DNA from 3 places in the Pseudoalteromonas sp. SG43-8 genome. Region 2 is predicted to be linked to each of the others. Evidence: predicted binding sites of a transcription regulator. Region 2 holds the regulator's gene; each other region holds the start of a gene.
The links. The regulator sigma-54, encoded in region 2, starts transcription at its own class of promoters, with help from an activator protein. The targets are predictions, from matches to a motif close to GTTGGCACGNNNNTNGNNT.

Region 1: the regulator sigma-54 is predicted to act here: its motif matches at 4,010-4,028, upstream of H5122_RS12815 (DUF1328 domain-containing protein).
Region 3: the regulator sigma-54 is predicted to act here: its motif matches at 2,545-2,563, upstream of H5122_RS15555 (LiaF domain-containing protein).

Annotation. Positions count from the first base shown of each region.
Region 1 is NZ_JACJEX010000006.1:91,646-97,717, forward strand. It holds gene H5122_RS12795 (aldo/keto reductase family oxidoreductase) at 1-224, opposite strand, end outside; gene H5122_RS12800 (sodium ion-translocating decarboxylase subunit beta) at 366-1,496, opposite strand; gene oadA (sodium-extruding oxaloacetate decarboxylase subunit alpha) at 1,510-3,291, opposite strand; gene H5122_RS12810 (OadG family protein) at 3,303-3,548, opposite strand; gene H5122_RS12815 (DUF1328 domain-containing protein) at 4,068-4,241, shown strand; gene H5122_RS12820 (hypothetical protein) at 4,300-4,491, shown strand; gene H5122_RS12825 (YcxB family protein) at 4,626-5,093, shown strand; gene csrA (carbon storage regulator CsrA) at 5,144-5,335, opposite strand; gene H5122_RS12835 (aspartate kinase) at 5,427-6,072, opposite strand, start outside.
Region 2 is NZ_JACJEX010000002.1:206,199-212,270, reverse strand. It holds gene H5122_RS06170 (KpsF/GutQ family sugar-phosphate isomerase) at 1-451, shown strand, start outside; gene kdsC (3-deoxy-manno-octulosonate-8-phosphatase KdsC) at 452-1,003, shown strand; gene lptC (LPS export ABC transporter periplasmic protein LptC) at 1,000-1,554, shown strand; gene lptA (lipopolysaccharide transport periplasmic protein LptA) at 1,544-2,089, shown strand; gene lptB (LPS export ABC transporter ATP-binding protein) at 2,086-2,811, shown strand; gene H5122_RS06145 (RNA polymerase factor sigma-54) at 2,881-4,380, shown strand; gene hpf (ribosome hibernation promoting factor) at 4,407-4,694, shown strand; gene ptsN (PTS IIA-like nitrogen regulatory protein PtsN) at 4,699-5,151, shown strand; gene rapZ (RNase adapter RapZ) at 5,170-6,015, shown strand; gene H5122_RS06125 (HPr family phosphocarrier protein) at 6,058-6,072, shown strand, end outside.
Region 3 is NZ_JACJEX010000010.1:29,127-35,198, reverse strand. It holds tRNA gene H5122_RS15575 (tRNA-Ile) at 267-343, opposite strand; gene H5122_RS15570 (hypothetical protein) at 597-1,094, opposite strand; gene H5122_RS15565 (YqaE/Pmp3 family membrane protein) at 1,486-1,644, opposite strand; gene H5122_RS15560 (BON domain-containing protein) at 1,717-2,283, opposite strand; gene H5122_RS15555 (LiaF domain-containing protein) at 2,612-3,280, shown strand; gene H5122_RS15550 (VOC family protein) at 3,319-3,735, opposite strand; gene suhB (inositol-1-monophosphatase) at 3,979-4,782, shown strand; gene H5122_RS15540 (ABC transporter substrate-binding protein) at 4,836-5,645, opposite strand; gene secF (protein translocase subunit SecF) at 5,960-6,072, opposite strand, start outside.

The DNA.
Region 1 (6,072 bases), on a different contig from region 2:
CTTAATGCTTTACCAAAAACCTGCTCTGCTTTACCAAAAGTATAAATATCAGCATGGTCAAAAAAATTAATACCACCTTCAATGGCGTTATCTATACATTCATGAGCTTGCTTAACATGTGCATCAGTGATTGCGTCTTTATTCCAACCGCCGCCCAGACCCATACATCCAAATACAAGTTTACTAACATGAGGCAAGTGCTTTGCTAAAGGTGTGTGAAGCATGATAACTATCCTTAAAATGTTGAAGAGCTGTTACTGTAAACAAAAAGCACTAAACAAGAAACCATTAAGAGGCGAAGAAATTAAGAACAAAAAAAGCGCAGTAAACTGCGCTTAATAGTTAATCTATTTTAAATTACATTTTTAGCCAACAAGTGCTAATAAAATACCCGCAGCAACTGCACTACCAAGTACACCCGCTACGTTGGGTCCCATTGCATGCATAAGTAAAAAGTTATGTGGGTTACTTTCAAGGCCAACTTTATTAACTACTCGTGCCGCCATTGGCACAGCAGATACACCTGCAGCCCCAATTAATGGGTTTATAGGTGTTTTAGATATACGGTTAAGTCCTTTTGCCATAAATACGCCAGATGCCGTACCAATTGCAAAAGCCAGTGCGCCAAGCACTAAAATACCAATCGTCTCAACAGTTAAAAACTTATCTGCAGCAAGCTTTGAACCTACAGCTAAACCTAAAAATATAGTTGTAACATTGATGATTTCGTTTTGAGCACTGTTACTTAATCTATCAACAACACCCGACTCTCGCATTAAGTTACCTAAACAAAACATACCTACCAGCGGTATAGCAGCCGGTAAAAACATAGCCGTTAAACTAAGTACCATAAGAGGAAAAATAATCTTTTCCTTTTTAGATACTTTGCGAAGCTCTGGCATTTTTATTTTACGTTCTTCTGGGGTTGTTAATGCACGCATAATTGGCGGCTGAATAATTGGCACAAGTGCCATATATGAATACGCAGCTACTGCTATTGCGCCTAGTAAATCAGGTGCCAGTTTTGATGCTAAAAATATTGCTGTTGGCCCATCGGCACCACCTATAATGGCTATAGCCGATGCGTCCTGTAGAGTAAATTCAAAACCTGGCACATAGTTAAGTAATATAGCGCCAAACAATGTAGCAAAAATACCAAACTGTGCAGCCGCACCTAATAACAACATACGTGGGTTTGCAATAAGCGCGCTAAAGTCGGTCAGCGCCCCTACTCCCATAAATATCAACAGCGGAAAAATCCCCGTATCAATACCCACATAATAAACGTAGTACAAAAGCCCACCTGGGTCTGACAAACCTGCCACTGGTACATTTGTTAAAATTGCACCAAAACCAATAGGTAGTAATAATAGTGGTTCAAAGCCTTTAGCTATCGCTAAAAACAGTAATAAACACCCTACCGCAATCATTATTAACGATGGGATTGTAAAGTTAGCAATGCCTGTCGCATTCCAGAGGTTTAAAATACCTTCCATCCTCTATTTACTCCTAAGCTAATGCAATCATAGCGTCGCCGGTAGTTACAGCATCGCCTTCACTAACTAACACTTCAGCAATTGTTCCGGTATGCGTAGCGCGTATTTCAGTTTCCATTTTCATGGCTTCCATAATAATCACTACATCGCCTTCGTTAACAACTTGCCCAGCTTTTACCTTAATCTTAAAAATATTACCGGCTAGAGGCGCGTTAAGTGTTTCACCTGATGCAACCGAAGCAGATTGAGGAATGTGCTCAGAGTCTTTTAATGTTACTTCTTTAAGTTCACCACCTTGCGCTACTACTACGTCATAAACTTTACCATCTACTTTTACACTGTACTGCTCAGCCTTCACTTTGTTACTATTTGAAACTGATTTAGAAGGTGCTTTACTGCTTTTATCTTCAACAGAAGGTACTGGCTCAAATGCATCTGGGTTGTTGCGGTTTTTAATAAACTTCAAACCAACTTGTGGGAATAATGCATAAGTTAATACGTCATCAATTTGATCATCAGCAAGTGTTAAACCTTGCTCTTGTGCTTCTTTTAATAACTCACCTTCAAGCGTTGCAAGCTCAGGTGCAATGTTATCAGCAGGGCGACAAGTAATAACTTCCGCTCCATCAAGCACGCGCTCTTGTAGCTCTTTATTCATTGGTGCTGGTGTTAAGCCATATTCACCTTTTAATACGCCAGCAGTTTCTTTAGTAATTGTTTTATAACGCTCACCCGTTAGCACATTAAGTACCGCTTGAGTGCCAACAATTTGCGACGTTGGTGTTACTAAAGGTAAAAAGCCAAGATCTTCACGTACACGTGGGATCTCAAGTAAAACCTCATTAAGCTTATCGGCTGCGCCTTGCTCTTTAAGTTGGTTTTCCATGTTTGTAAGCATGCCACCAGGTACTTGAGCTAATAAAATGCGCCCATCAACCCCTTTTAAGCTACCTTCAAATGCCGCATATTTTTTACGTACATCTCTAAAGTAAGCAGCAATTTCTTCTAGGTGGCTTAAATCAAGCTCAGTATCACGCTCAGTCCCTTCAACTATCGATACAATAGTTTCAGTTGCAGAATGTCCATAAGTCATACTCATTGATGAAATAGCGGTATCGAGCATATCAATACCAGCATCAATTGCTTTTTGGTAAGTAGCAGTACTTAAACCTGTTGTAGCGTGGCACTGCATAGCAATTGGAATAGATACAGTTTCTTTAAGTGCTTTAATTAGTTTTTCAGCATCGTACGGCTTTAATAAACCCGCCATATCTTTAATACAAATTGAGTGACAACCCATATCTTCAAGCTGCTTTGCAAGAGTTAGCCACATATCAAGTGTATGAACTGGGCTAACTGTGTACGAAATAGTACCTTGAGCGTGAGCGCCTACTTTTACAGCTGCTTTAATAGCTGTTTCTAGATTGCGAACATCGTTCATTGCATCAAATATACGAAATACGTCAACGCCATTTTTATGTGCGCGTTCTACAAACTTTTCAACTACGTCATCAGCGTAATGGCGGTAACCTAATAAGTTTTGACCGCGTAATAGCATTTGCTGTTTAGTATTAGGCATCGCTTTTTTAAGTGCACGAATACGCTCCCAAGGATCTTCGCCTAAATAACGAATACACGAGTCAAATGTAGCACCACCCCACGATTCAATAGACCAATAACCCGCATCGTCTAATTTGCTAGCAATCGGTAGCATATCGTCTAGGCGCATACGCGTTGCTAATAATGATTGGTGAGCATCGCGTAATACCAATTCTGTTAATTTTAATTTAGCCATGTGTGTGCCCCTTATTTATTATTTGATTTGTACTGAGCAATGGCAGCACTAATAGCAGCGATGTGCTCATTAGGCACACCTTGAGATTTAAAAGATGGTGATTTAACTGGTGTCGCCAAGTCAGGTTCGCTAAAGCGCGTCACCAAATTAGACATAAGCGTTACTGCACCAATTAATATCGACAGAAATACAAACACCCCAACCATGCCAGTAAGCATTAAGTTACCAGCCGTTGTGAGTAGAGCACCTATATCCATTTTTCTCCCCTTGAAACCCATATCGAAAATAAAAAATCGATTTAATTAAATATTTATTCACTGGATAATAACAAAACTAATCGCTTTGTCTACATCTTGTAAATTGGTAAAACCAATTAAACAATAAACAACATAACACTCAATTAATTTACATGCTATAACTCAGCAATCACGCGCTCTACAATACATACAAGAAATAACGACTATAGCTAATAGTTATATGGAATTTGTTAATTAACTATCAAGCTAAGTAAAAATAAACACTAATTCTTAATATAAAGTGCAAAGCCACACACCAATTGTTAATTGGTCTTACCAAAATAAGTTTATTTAGTGAACATTTAGCAGTTATTTGCAACAGTGTGAATAACTTACATAACAAAGCGTAAAAGTTACTAACCAACTAATAACTAGAACAACAGCTAAAAACCATAACCAATTGATATTTATACAAAATAAACTTTGGCATATAACTGGCATTAGTTATTATGAGCAAATTTGATAACCAAGGAGAAAACAATGTTACGCTGGACAATTACATTTTTAGTTATTGCTTTAATCGCTGCAGTGTTAGGTTTTGGTGGCATCGCAGGTGCCGCAGCTGGTATAGCAAAAATTATATTTTTTATCTTTTTAGTACTTTTAGTGATTTCATTAGTTTCAGGTGCACTACGTGGTAAATCACCCAGGTAGATAAAGCATTCAACTAACAAACACTAAAATTTAATTAATATTTACAAGGAATTACACTATGAACTCTACAACTTTAAAAGCAGCACTAATCGCAGTATTTGCAGGTTTTTTCATGATGGGTTGTGAAGACAACCATGCAGAAGATGCTGGCGAACGTATCGACGAAGCAGTAACTGATGTGCAAAACTCTGTTGAAGATGCATGTGAAAATGTTAAAGAAGGCGTGAACGCTGAAGAAACTAACTGTTAATCCTTCTTGTACCGCTAAAAAAAACGGCTTTCGAGCCGTTTTTTTGTGCCAGTAATAAAATCACTGACTATAAAGCTGCTCATTTAGCAGTTAGCTTGTTAAAATAAAAAAAACGATATTTAAAGCAAGGCAAAATGGCATTCACAACCACCTACACATTAGATAAACCCTACTTTTACGAGTGTTTTGATGAGTCACTCCCTTATAGTAAACGTGCAAAACCTAAATACTTTTTACTTGTGTTGCTAGTTGCGCTTGGTTTATTTGGCATTTATGTTTTAGACGATCATTACTTAGGATCGTTTATGATCATGTTAGCGGTACTCGAGTGCGTCGCTTTTTACTATCGCAGACCATGGTGGGTAACCAGACAAATGCTCAGCAGAGCATCAGGCTCTGAGGTAACACTTACCTTTGATGAAGAAGGTATTAAATCTGCTAATCATTACAAAAGCTATCAATTAGAATGGCAAAATATAAGCGAAGTAATAGACACCCAACAAGGTATTATTATTAAAAACAAAAGCGGCATGCAGTACATATCAAAACAAATACTTAGTCCTGAAACACTCGCTTTTATAAACAAAAAAGCCACTCAGTGAGTGGCTTTTAGTCTAGTTGAGTTAATTACTCAACTACGTATACGTGTTGATTAAGCATTGCCCGGATTAGGGTTCGACTTTTCAGCTTGTATGCGCATGTAAATCTCTTCACGATGCACTGATACGTCTTTTGGTGCATTAACACCGATTCGAACTTGATTTCCTTTAACACCTAGAACAGTAACTGTTACTTCGTCACCAATCATTAGGGTTTCACCTACTCTACGAGTTAGTATTAGCATTCTCTTGCTCCCATGTTCCAATAAAAATTATAAGATTCCGCTTAAACATACTAATGAAAATTAGACTGAAAAGTAAGTAAAAACTCGCAATCTATCCATTTTCTGTTAAAAATGCCTTGTGTAATGCACGAACAGCCAACTCTAAGTACTTTTCATCTATTAAAACTGAAATTTTAATCTCTGAAGTCGAGACTAAAACCACATTAATATTTTCCTGCGCTAATGCATCAAAAAATAAACTAGCGACACCAGAATGTGATTTCATACCCATGCCAACAGCAGAAACTTTAGCTACTGCTTGCAACCCGCTTATATTTTGAGCACTGAGCTGAGCTTGATCTTCACTCAATAATTCAAGTGCTTGCAGATAATCATTCGAGTGCACAGTAAAAGCATAGTCTATTTTTTCAAAGTTATGATTAACTTGATTAATCATATCTATTTCGATGCCATTTTCGGCAAAAAGTTTCAATATTTTTGAAAGATATTGCGTGCCCGTTGGCACACCTTGTACCTTAATTAAACATTCGTCACGATTAAACGCAATCCCCGATACAACCTTGCTTGGCATATCGTTCTCCTCAAAACTTATTAATGTACCTTCATCGGGATTAAAGCTCGAAAGCACCCTAAGTGGCACATTATGTTTTCCTGCGGCTTCTACTGAGCGAATATGCAAAACTTTCGCCCCTAAACTTGCCAGCTCCAGCATTTCGGCAAAGGTAACTTGGCTCATT
Region 2 (6,072 bases):
AGCTCGCGGCTTTACAGCTGATGACTTCGCGCTATCTCACCCAGGTGGTAGTTTAGGCAAGCGCTTATTACTTACTTTAAAAGATGTTATGCACAGCGGCGCAAATACACCTATTATTGATGTTTCACAAACAGTTAAAGATGCCCTAATTGAAATGTCAGCTAAAGGGTTAGGTATGACAGCCATTGTTGATGAAAATCAGCAACTCGTAGGGTTACTTACCGATGGTGACTTACGTCGCATTTTAGAACAAAGAATTGATATTCATACAACACAAATAGATGTTGTTATGACTAAGTCATGCACTACAGCTACGCAAGATATTTTAGCCGCTGAAGCGCTCAATATTATGGAACGTAAACGTATAAATGGCCTAATCGTCGTCAATGAGAAAAACCAACCTATTGGCGCATTAAATATGCAAGACCTATTAAAAGCAGGAGTGTTATAAATGCAATTTGAAGAACTCTATCAACCGCTGAGCGATGATGCAAAAGCACGCGCTAAAAAAGTAAAACTACTTATATGCGATATTGATGGTGTATTTTCTGATGGCCGTATTTACCTTGGCAATCAAGGTGAAGAGCTAAAAGCATTTAATACAAAAGATGGTTTTGGCATTAAAGCACTTATAAACAGTGGCTTTGAAGTAGCTGTTATTACTGGTCGTCATTCACAGATAGTACTACAACGTATGAGCAGCTTAACCGTACAGCATATTTATCAAGGCCAAGAAAATAAGCTCATTGCCTATCAAGAATTAAAAGATAAACTCAACCTTAGCGATGAACAAATTGCTTATATTGGTGATGACGGTCCTGACATGCCTGTTATGGAGTTAGTAGGCTTTGCCGTTGCAGTAAATGATGCCCACCCACTTATTAAGCGTTTGTCACATTATGTAACGCAAATGCCTGGCGGTTTTGGTGCTGTGAGAGAACTCACCGATTTGCTCATGCTTGAAAATGGTAAAGCATTGACTACACAAGGCACTAGTTCATGAATGCAGCGCGCATAATATTAAGCGTTTTATTCATTAGCTGTATGGTTTGGCTTTGGTACCCTTATTTTACACAAACAAATATTGTGCCTCAGGCTGAGCCTGAAGTTGTTGCTAAGCCTGATTACATAGCTATTGAGCTCAAACAGACAGCCTATGATGAGCAAGGTAAAATTAGCCACAAAGTCACTGCGGCTAAAATGGAGCTATACCAGCAATTAGGTTTCACGTTTTTCGAAAAACCCATTTTCACTTTATATAACGAACAACAAACGTGGCAAATAAATGCAGACGAAGCAACATTATACGAAGATAAACAATTAATTTTAGAAGGTAATGTGGTTGCCAAAAACTTAACCGATAACGCCATGATAGACAAAATCAATGCTGATAATATTCAGGTTGATATAAAGTTATTAACAATGCGTTCGGAGCAACCCGTCATTATCACTGGACCCAATTTAAAAATCACCGGTAAAGGCCTAGAAGCCGACTTAAAAACCGAAGTGATAAAACTAATTAACCATACGCGAACCATATATTATGACCAATAAAATATTAAAATCACTTATAATTCCTACACTTATACTAGCGTTTAATAGTAGTGCTGCAGAACAAAACACGCAACCTGCTGCCAATCAAATTTCAATAAGTGCCGACAAGCAAGAAGGTCAATTAAAAGCTAATGTCGGGATTTTTGAGAAAAACGTTGAGATTATTCACGGTAATCGCCGCATTACAGCCGATCGCCTAGAAGTACACAAACGTGATGAACTTGGTGATAATAAACAATTATTAATTGCCACAGGTAGCCCTGCGCACTTTGAAGAAAAGCAATCAGACGGCACGACTATGAGCGCCAGTGCTGATGAAGTACGTTATGATGTATCTAAGCGTTTTTTAACGCTTGTTGGTAATGCACAAGTATCGCAAGCCGGACAAAAAATAAATGCTAAAAGCATTACCTACGACATAGAGCAGCAGCTCATCAGTGCCGAAAAAGATGAAAACTCAACTGACCGCGTTCACACGATTTTAGTACCGATCGAAACTAAAAAAAGTAAAAAAGGCGATAAAGGTCAACCATGAGCACATTAAAAGCAGAACTATTGGCAAAAAGCTATAAAGGTCGTGAAGTTGTAAAAAACGTCGGCCTTGAAGTACAAGCTGGCAGTATAGTTGGCTTACTTGGCCCTAACGGTGCTGGTAAAACAACGACTTTTTATATGATTGTAGGGCTTGTTCCTAGCGACAAAGGTAAAATATCTATTGATGATAACGATATTACTCTTTTACCTATGCATAGTCGTGCTAGATTAGGCATAGGCTACTTACCGCAAGAGTCATCAATTTTTAGAAAGCTGACTGTTTATCAAAACTTAATGGCCATTTTAGAAACGCGCAAAGAACTAAATAAACAAGCCAGAGAAGACACGCTCAATAACTTATTAGATGAATTTAGCATACAACACATTCGTGATAGCCAAGGTATGGCATTATCGGGTGGAGAACGTCGTCGTGTAGAAATAGCACGAGCGCTGGCAGCAGATCCTAAATTTATATTACTGGATGAACCGTTTGCCGGTGTTGACCCTATTTCGGTATTAGATATAAAGAAAATAATAGAACATCTTAAAAATCGTGGGATTGGAGTATTAATTACCGACCATAACGTAAGAGAGACCCTTGATGTTTGCGAAAAAGCCTACATTGTTTCTCATGGGGAGCTGATTGCATCAGGTACTCCAGAACACGTATTAAATGATAAAACAGTACGCGATGTTTATTTAGGCGAGCAATTTAGGCTGTAACATTTACGCCATGTCTTTAAGCATCTGCTAGTATTAATTATAACAACATAAAAGGATTGTTAGAGATACATGAGGCAATCACTACAGCTGCGCATGGGCCAGCAACTTACAATGACTCCACAGCTGCAACAAGCTATTCGTTTGTTGCAACTCAGTACATTGGATCTCCAGCAAGAAATACAAGAAGCTCTCGACAGTAATCCACTATTAGAGGTTGAAGAGGCAGACTATTCTGAAGACGCTGCTGGTAAAAACGAGCAAAAAGCTGATACCGATGACATAACTGTTAGCGCATCTGCTGATGATGCTCCGAGCGAATATGAACAAGATACTGGTGAAGCACTTGCAAAAGACACGCTAAGTGACGACATGGCTATGGATGTTAGTTGGGATGAGTACATGAGTGCCGCTCCTGCAGCCTCATCAGGTCCAATGCCTGAAGACGAATCAATATACCAAGGCGCCTCTACTGAAACGCTCCATGAGTATTTAATGTGGCAATTACAACTAACGCCATTTAGCCCTACCGATGAAGCCATCGCTATTGCGATTGTAGAGGCCGTCGATGATTCAGGTATTTTAACATTAAGCTGCGAAGAGATTTTAGAAAGCTTTAATCAAGAAAACGAAGATGATAACGAAGTCGAACTTGATGAAATTGAAGCGGTATTAAAACGCATCCAACTGTTTGATCCTGTGGGTATTGCTGCACGTAGTTTACAAGAGTGTTTGTGTATTCAGCTTAATCAATTTGATAAAGAAACACCTTACATTAATGAAACGAAAATGATTTTAACCGAGCATATTGATCTATTAGCAGCTCGCGACTATCGTACATTAATGAAAAAAACTAAGCTTAAAGAAGAAGAGCTTAAAGAAGTGATGACACTAATACATACTCTCAACCCAAAACCTGCAGATACTATTGTAAGGGAAGAATCTGAGTATGTTATTCCTGATGTGTCAGTTAAAAAAATTAAAGGCCGCTGGGTTGTCGAATTAAACCCAGATAGCATGCCTAAAATTCGTGTTAATAGCCAATACGCGGCAATGTCTCGCACTGTAAAATCAAGTGGCGACAGCCAGTTTATTCGCTCACATTTACAAGAAGCTAAATGGTTTATTAAAAGCTTAGAAAGTAGAAACGACACGCTATTAAAAGTTACTAATTGTATTGTTAAGCAACAACAAGGCTTTTTTGAACATGGCCCTGAAGCCATGAAACCAATGGTTTTAAATGATGTCGCTGAAATGGTAGAAATGCACGAATCGACAATTTCGCGCGTGACTACTCAAAAGTACATGCATACACCCCGTGGTATATTTGAGCTTAAATATTTTTTCTCAAGCCATGTAAGTACTGAAAACGGTGGTGAATGTTCATCTACAGCAATACGTGCGCTTATCCGAAAATTAATCGCAGCAGAAAACTCAGCAAAACCATTGAGTGATAGCAAAATAGCGGATATATTGGCTGAGCAAGGAATTAAAGTAGCGAGACGTACAATCGCAAAATACCGCGAATCTCTTGCTATTCCACCGTCAAATCAGCGTAAAAGCCTGATTTAAGACGCTAAACTAAGAGGGTAATGCTTATGCAACTAAACTTAACTGGTCGTCACGTAGAATTAACCGATTCACTAAGAGACTATATTAATACTAAATTTGCGAAGCTTGAAAGACACTCTGATCATATTAATAATGTTCATGTCATTCTCGATGTAGAAAAGTTAAATCAAAAAGCAGAAGCCACAATACACGTAAGCGGTGCTGAGCTATTTGCCTCTACAGAACATCAAGATATGTATGCCGCTATTGACTCGTTGATCGACAAGCTCGATCGCCAAGTAATCAAACACAAAGAGAAGCTTGCTCGACACTAATATGATGAAATTAAGTTCACTTATATGCCAGGACTGCAGCAAAGCTGCGGTCCTTTTTAATAGCAAAAAAAGAATTTTAGAGTTCATTAGCGAACTTGCTCACGACAAACTTCCGTATTTACCGCAACAAGATATTCTTAATGCTTTAATGAGCAGAGAGAAATTAGGTAGTACAGGTATAGGGCGTGGCATTGCTATTCCTCATGGAAGAATGAGCGGTGCAGAAGAGCCTTTGGCTTTAGTGCTCGTTAGCGAAACTCCAATAAACTTTGATGCAATCGATAATCGCCCTGTTGATATTTTTGTCGCACTCATCGTACCAGATGGCGATAACCAGCAGCACTTAAAGACTCTAGCAACCATTGCTGATAAACTAAACAACAAAGATTTTTGTAAACAGTTACGCAGTGCAAAATCTGATACTGAGCTTTACCAAGTTATTGTCGATCAATCATAGTTTTATAAAGGGTGTTAAATGGAGTTAATTATCATAAGCGGCCGTTCTGGTTCTGGAAAGTCGGTTGCTTTGCGCGTTGTAGAAGATTTAGGTTATTATTGCGTTGATAATATTCCAGTAAACCTACTACCTTCATTAGTTCGCAGTGTGTCTGATAGCTACGATAAAATTGCTGTTAGCATAGATGTGCGCAACATCCCTAAAGAACAAGATGAATTTAACGATATTCTTGAATACTTACCAGGCTTTGCAAACCCTACGTTATTTTATTTAGATAGCGACGATCAGACATTGATCAAACGCTTTTCTGAAACACGCAGATTACACCCACTATCAATAGACTCGTTGCCGCTTGATTTAGCCATCAAAAAAGAAAAAGAATTACTTGATGTATTAACCACTCGCGCCGACTTTATGATAGATACGACTGATTTAAGTGTTCATCAACTCGCTGAATCTATTCGTGAAAAGATTTTAGGTAAAAAAGATAAGCAACTGATTGTCACATTTGAATCATTTGGTTTTAAACACGGTATACCAAAAGAAGCAGACTACGTATTTGATGCACGCTTTTTACCAAATCCACACTGGGAACCAGAGTTAAAGCCTTTAAATGGGTTAGATCAACCGGTTAAAGACTATTTAGCTAATCACAGCATAGTGCAAAAATTCACATGGCAAATTCAAACATTTGTACAAACGTGGTTACCGCATTTAGAACGAAATAACCGCAGTTATTTAACCATTGCTATTGGGTGTACAGGCGGGCAACATCGTTCTGTGTATTTAGCGCAAACTATCGGTGAAAGTTTTGCAATGACACATCCCAATGTAAAAATTCGCCATCGCGAACAAGAAAAATAATATAGCTGAATAATCACCTGTTCAGCTTAGGTAGAGTAAGTTATGCATTGTGAAGAT
Region 3 (6,072 bases), on a different contig from region 2:
TAAAAAGCCCCAATAGGGGCTTTTTGTCTTCTGAAATTAAATGCTGAACACTGTCACTTATAAAGCAAAGCATCTGATCTAACGCTGGAATTTAATAGTGCATTCGCACTATTTCAAATTTAAGAAAGCTTAGCTTAATCTATGGATTAATTTTATTTAGATTACGTTTATTATTAGGGGTAACTAAAGAATAAAAATTACACAATATTAAATTAATGTAGCTTTAAATAATTTGGATAGGTATTTACTTGGGAAATTTGTAAAAGTGGTGGCCCCTCCCAGACTCGAACTGGGGACCTAACGATTATGAGTCGTGTGCTCTAACCAACTGAGCTAAGGGGCCAACTTTATATAACTGCCAGGCAGTTAATTTTTTAAGCGTTCAGTCACAGAGCGACTAAAGCGGGTTGCAGTATAAAAACTTTTTAGGTGCTTGTCACTACCAAAAACCTTTATTTTAACAATCAACAAGCTAACTGCTTAAATAGTAATCTTTTAAGTGGGCATAAACATAAAATGTAAAGTATTTACCGTGCTATTCACTGTATTAAATTATAAACAAAACCTATCCCATATAGTCTTTTATATTTAACCCTCTACTTTTTAAGCAAAGCTGACATATATGTGTAGGCATACAAGGCTGTAAAAAATATGCTTGGGGCTACTGTAAGTGCCAAATTAGGTGTCTGATTAATTACATTCACCATAATCACTAAGCTCGATTGAACAGTAATCGGAATAATAGGCGCAAAAAGTACACCTGCTATTTTTTTGTTACTTAAATACGAGGCGCTAGAGTTAATTGCATTATTGAAGCTTTGTCGTATTGCTACGTTTTGTGGTGTTTTAGAATGAAACATACAAATAATTGGAGTTACAAACGCAAGCGTTACATAACTAAACTTATACTTGTTGACGACCATTTCTAAAATAAAGGTAAAAAACAGCGTTACAAATCCACTATACAAACCTTGCACTAATGCAGCTTGAAGCGTAACCGATTTAGCAATGTCTGCCGCACTATTTGCCCAGTAGGCCCAACTAAAATAAAAAACGAAAGACACAACGCCTGACATTATAAGTCGAATATTCAATTAACTGCCTCAATATGCCTAAAACCTAGTTTAATGATAACACTAGAAGTGAAGGTAATATTGTCACTAAATAATAAAGTATTTGATTGTATATTATAGATGTATAAACACACTAATGTTGAAGATTTCCTAAATGGCATCAAGTCAGAATCTGAGCGCGGCTGTTAGCTGGAAAGCTTATTAGTAAACAATAAGTATAGTTTTAAAATAATATTGGGAGAGAGTTAAGGAAGTAAATCAATGGGTTGAAGGGCGTTAAAAATTGGATTTAACCTAAAAAACTATCTAAAAACTATCTAAAAATTCTTTAAAAACTAATATTGTGAGCCGATCGGTACTAAAGTATTTAGCTAAACCTCAGTAGTCGGCTTACACAATATATAATCTGTCATTATTTTTTCGCAATAATGTAGATTGCATGTATTAACCCTGGGAAATAACCTAGCAGTGTTAATAGAATATTTAACCAAAAATGCATACCTAAGCCAACTTGCAAAAACACACCTAATGGCGGTAATAAAACCGAAAGTATTATACGAATAATATCCATGATCAAACTCCATTTAAATTAAACATTGAAAAGACTTAAAGCCCAGTATTACTGGGCCTTAACTATACTGTATTATTCAGCAACAATAGCTAGTTTATCAACTACGTCGCGAACATCTTCAGCATTTTTAGCAATTTTAACTGCTAGTTGCTTTTCAGCTTCAGACTCTACAGAGCCATTCAGAGTTACCACACCGTTGTCGGTATCAACATCAATGTCTGTACCACCTACTTCTGAGTCAAACAGGAAGCGAGTTGTGATTACAGTGGTGATTTTAGCGTCCGTTAGGTCGTTATCATCATCGTCCATCATGTCGTTGCTTTTATCTTCGGTGTCCATGCTTTTAACAACAGTAAGGCTGTTATCAACATCAGTTACACCATCTAGGCTAAGTACAAGTTCTTCTGCTAGCTCTTTATCGAGTTCGCTATTAACTTTACCTGTAAGTACTACCTTGCCATTTTTTACATCAGTGTTAATGTCAAAGTTGTTTAGATTAGTGTTCATAAGTAGAACGGTTTCTGCCTTACCATCAATCCAAGCATCTTTACTTTCGTTTTCCCAGCTGTTTGCTTGGGCACCCATAGCCGTAGTACCAAGAACTAGAGCTGCGATAATAGATTTGTTAAATGTTTTCATAATCTTTCTCCTTTTGATTAAAGACACTTTAACTAATGCGAGCTTCAGGCCAACTTTATTTACACTTAAAATTCAAAGACTTGAATTAATTAAATGATAAAACCTTATCTATGTTTGTGTAACTATTTACAGGCTACTCGGTAAAACTTTCTCAAATAGTGAAAATAGCTAGATAATTGCTCTTTTGGTTAATCTATCGTTAATATAACAAAACAAAAAACACCGTTAAAAAATAACCAATTGATAATTAATGAAATTATATTTGGTACGCGGTTTGCAGCCTAACTACAAGAGCAGTATCAATAGTAAATATAATAAGGAATAACTCATGTCTGTAAAAGTTGAAGACCGCCCAATAGAGCAAGTACGCGAACAAGTGATTGATCAATTAATTTATAATTACAGTCATGGTGTTATTTCTGTTGATGCATTCGAAAGACGTTTAGATAATGCGATGGATGCACCTAATAACGAAGCTCTGCTAGCCTTAGTAGAAGACTTAACACTTAATACCGATCAGCAATATAAAGCAGAAAAACAATCGCAATTTACACCACATTATAGTGCACAGCAAAACAGTGATGATGATTTTACATTACGCAGTATTTTAGGATCTAACGAGCGAAGTGGTCAGTGGGTTGTGCCAAAAAATATATATTTGAGTAACTTTATGGGATCGGTGGTGCTTGATTTTACCGATGCTATTTTTGCGCATCAAAATGTAACTATTCACGTTAACTGTATTTTTGGTAGCGATGAAATTTACGTACCAGAGCATGTCAATGTAGTGTCTAAAATGTTTTGTATTTTAAGTAGCCTTGAAAATAAATCTGTGTCGCTTAACAAACGCCAAGGCCCTACAATTCATATTGAAGGAAAGGCAGTAATGGGCTCGGTTGAGGTGAAAATAAAGCGCACAATTAAAGAAAAATTTATAAGTTTTGCAAATGAGCTAAAAACCCAGTTTGGCACGGGTAATAATAATCGCTCACTATAATTGAGTAGCAGCACTTTAGCGTGCTGCTTAGTATTTTATTATAAATCGTTATTTCGCTCGCTTGGTATATCACTTAAATACTCTACAAACTCAACTTCAAACCCTGCAGGATCAATAAAGTAGACATTCTTTCTGAAAGGATTCTCGTTACCTTGCTTGCTTAGAGTAAAACCCACTTTATTTAAGCGCATTACTACTGCGCTTAAATTATTAGTTACATAAGCAAAGTGTGCAAAACCAATTTGATGGCCCGATAAGTTTCTGTTTTCACCTTCACCATGACTGCTTATCGCAATGTAATGCGTGTCATCTCCAAAGTGTACCCAGCGTCTTGGTTTACCATGCCAATCGCCTCTGCCCTCACTTCTAATCGACCAATGTGGAAATACAGCGCGATAAAATGTAAGCATACTATCTATATCACTCGCGACTAAGTTTACGTGCTCTAAATACATAATGTTATCCTATCAGTTAAGTTAGGAGCACGATAAAACCTCAAGTTAACTTTAGGTAAAGTGTTATTTAAAATTAATTTATTTAAATGCAGATAATTATTTTTTAAAAATATATACACTTTTCAATCTTGTATAAAAAACAAACACAAGTATTTGGGGTTTATTGTTTACTTTATGGCAAAAGTCGCTAAAATACGCCGGCTGAAATATATAAACGTTCTTTTACAACCCAAAGGTAATACCATGCATCCAATGTTAAACATTGCGGTTCGCGCTGCGCGCAACGCAGGCAAAATTTTACTTCGCGCAAGTGAAGATTTATCAAAAGTTGAAGTGCAACAAAAAGGCGCTAACGACTTAGTAACTAACATTGATAAAGAAGCCGAAGCCGTAATTCGTGACACTATTTTACAGTCTTACCCTACTCACTCAATTGTTGGTGAAGAACTAGGTGAGCATAAAGGCAAGGATGATGATTACCAATGGATTGTAGATCCTATCGATGGAACAACTAACTTCATCAAAGGTATCCCTCATTACGCGGTTTCTATCGCACTTAAAGTTAAAGGTCGTTTAGACCAAGCTGTTATTTATGATCCAATTCGCGGTGAGCTTTTCACTGCATCTCGCGGTCAAGGCACTCAGTTAAACAGTAAACGTCTACGCGTTAGCAAAACTACGGTTCTTGCAGGCACTGTACTTGCTACTGGTTTCCCGTTTAAAAACAAAAACCACATGGATGCATACACTGAAGCGTTTAAAGCATTATTTGTACACACTGCTGATATTCGCCGTGCAGGTTGTTCTGCTTTAGATATGGCATACGTTGCAGCTGGCCGTGTTGATGGATTTTTTGAAATTGGTTTAAAACCTTGGAACTCTGCTGCAGGCGAACTTATGGTTAAAGAAGCGGGCGGTATGGTTGTAGATTTCGCCGGTGGTAATAACTATAACCACAGCGGCAATATTATCTGTGGTTCACCAAAACTGACTCAAGCAATTATTCGCGAAATTCGTCCAGTATTAACTGAGTCGTTACTTCGCTAATTAAATGCTATTAATAGCATACTAAAAAGGAGCCCAGGCTCCTTTTTTTGTGCCTAAAAATAAGGGTTATCTAGCTTCAACTCTACTGTTTTACCTTTTTCATAAGGTAACGAGTTTAAATCTTTTGCGAAATATTCATCAAATAAAGCATCAAACTCGCCATTTTTTTGCATTATCTCAAGCCCTTTTTTAATTGCCACTGCAAGCTCTGGCTTACTATTTGATACAAAATAATAAAACCCTGTTGGATAACTCATATATAAATTAGGTACTATCACTAGGTTACTTTGTTTATTTGCCGCTAGCTCTGAATTAACCTCGATAAATGAACGTGGGAAGTAATCAATACGCCCTGCACTTGTTAAGGCAAACATAGCCTGATAATTTGCAAACGGCCTTATATGCAGGCCATTAAACGCCATTATTTTTGTATCAGGCCAATCATGACCTTGTACCGCAGAAAGCCTACCTAACTGCTCTAAGCTAGTAATACCTTTAAATCTAGCAATGCTGTTCTTACTTGTTAATAGTGCCCTTTTACCTATGTAGCCTTTAAATAATGGGATTTTAATCGCAATAGCTAAAGACTCTCTTTCGGGGCTGCTCATACTCCAGTATAAATCTAAATTTTTTGTATCTAGTGCTATTAAAGTACGTTGTTGATGGGGATGAATTAAAACGGGGTTAATCTCTGCAGGGTATTGTGCGCTCACCAGTGCTTTTTCTAATAGCTCGTTAAGGTAGTCGTCACGAGCATATTGCACACGCTGCTCCTGCGCTACATTTACGATATTTACCTCACTCGCTAAAGCGCTGCATACAAACAAACTTACTACGTTAATCAAATACTTTAATGGCAACATAATTATCACCCTAGTTATTATCGGTAGTTTTAACAGTTATTATTGATAGTTTAAATTATCGCGTTATTTAAGCTAAACAGCTTCCAGCGCCTAAATAAAAGATGACGATATTATGTAACTGTACTTATTAATAACCGCACTATTCATACTTATCTTAAATACATAGTACGACGTTACACTCATGGCGTGCTCTACAAAGTTAGCACTGTTTATTCATACTTGCACAGTAAAGCTAAAACAATCGTGAGCATAAATATATTACAGGCAATAAAAAACCGCTCAATGAGCGGTTTTTTAAAGTAGTTACAAAACCATTACGGCATAGCGTCTTGGTCTGCGCCTTCTTTTTCAATTACTTCTGGTATTAAATCTTCTTTGCTTACGCCCATTGCTATAGCAACAGAGCTTGCAACATAAATCGAAGAAT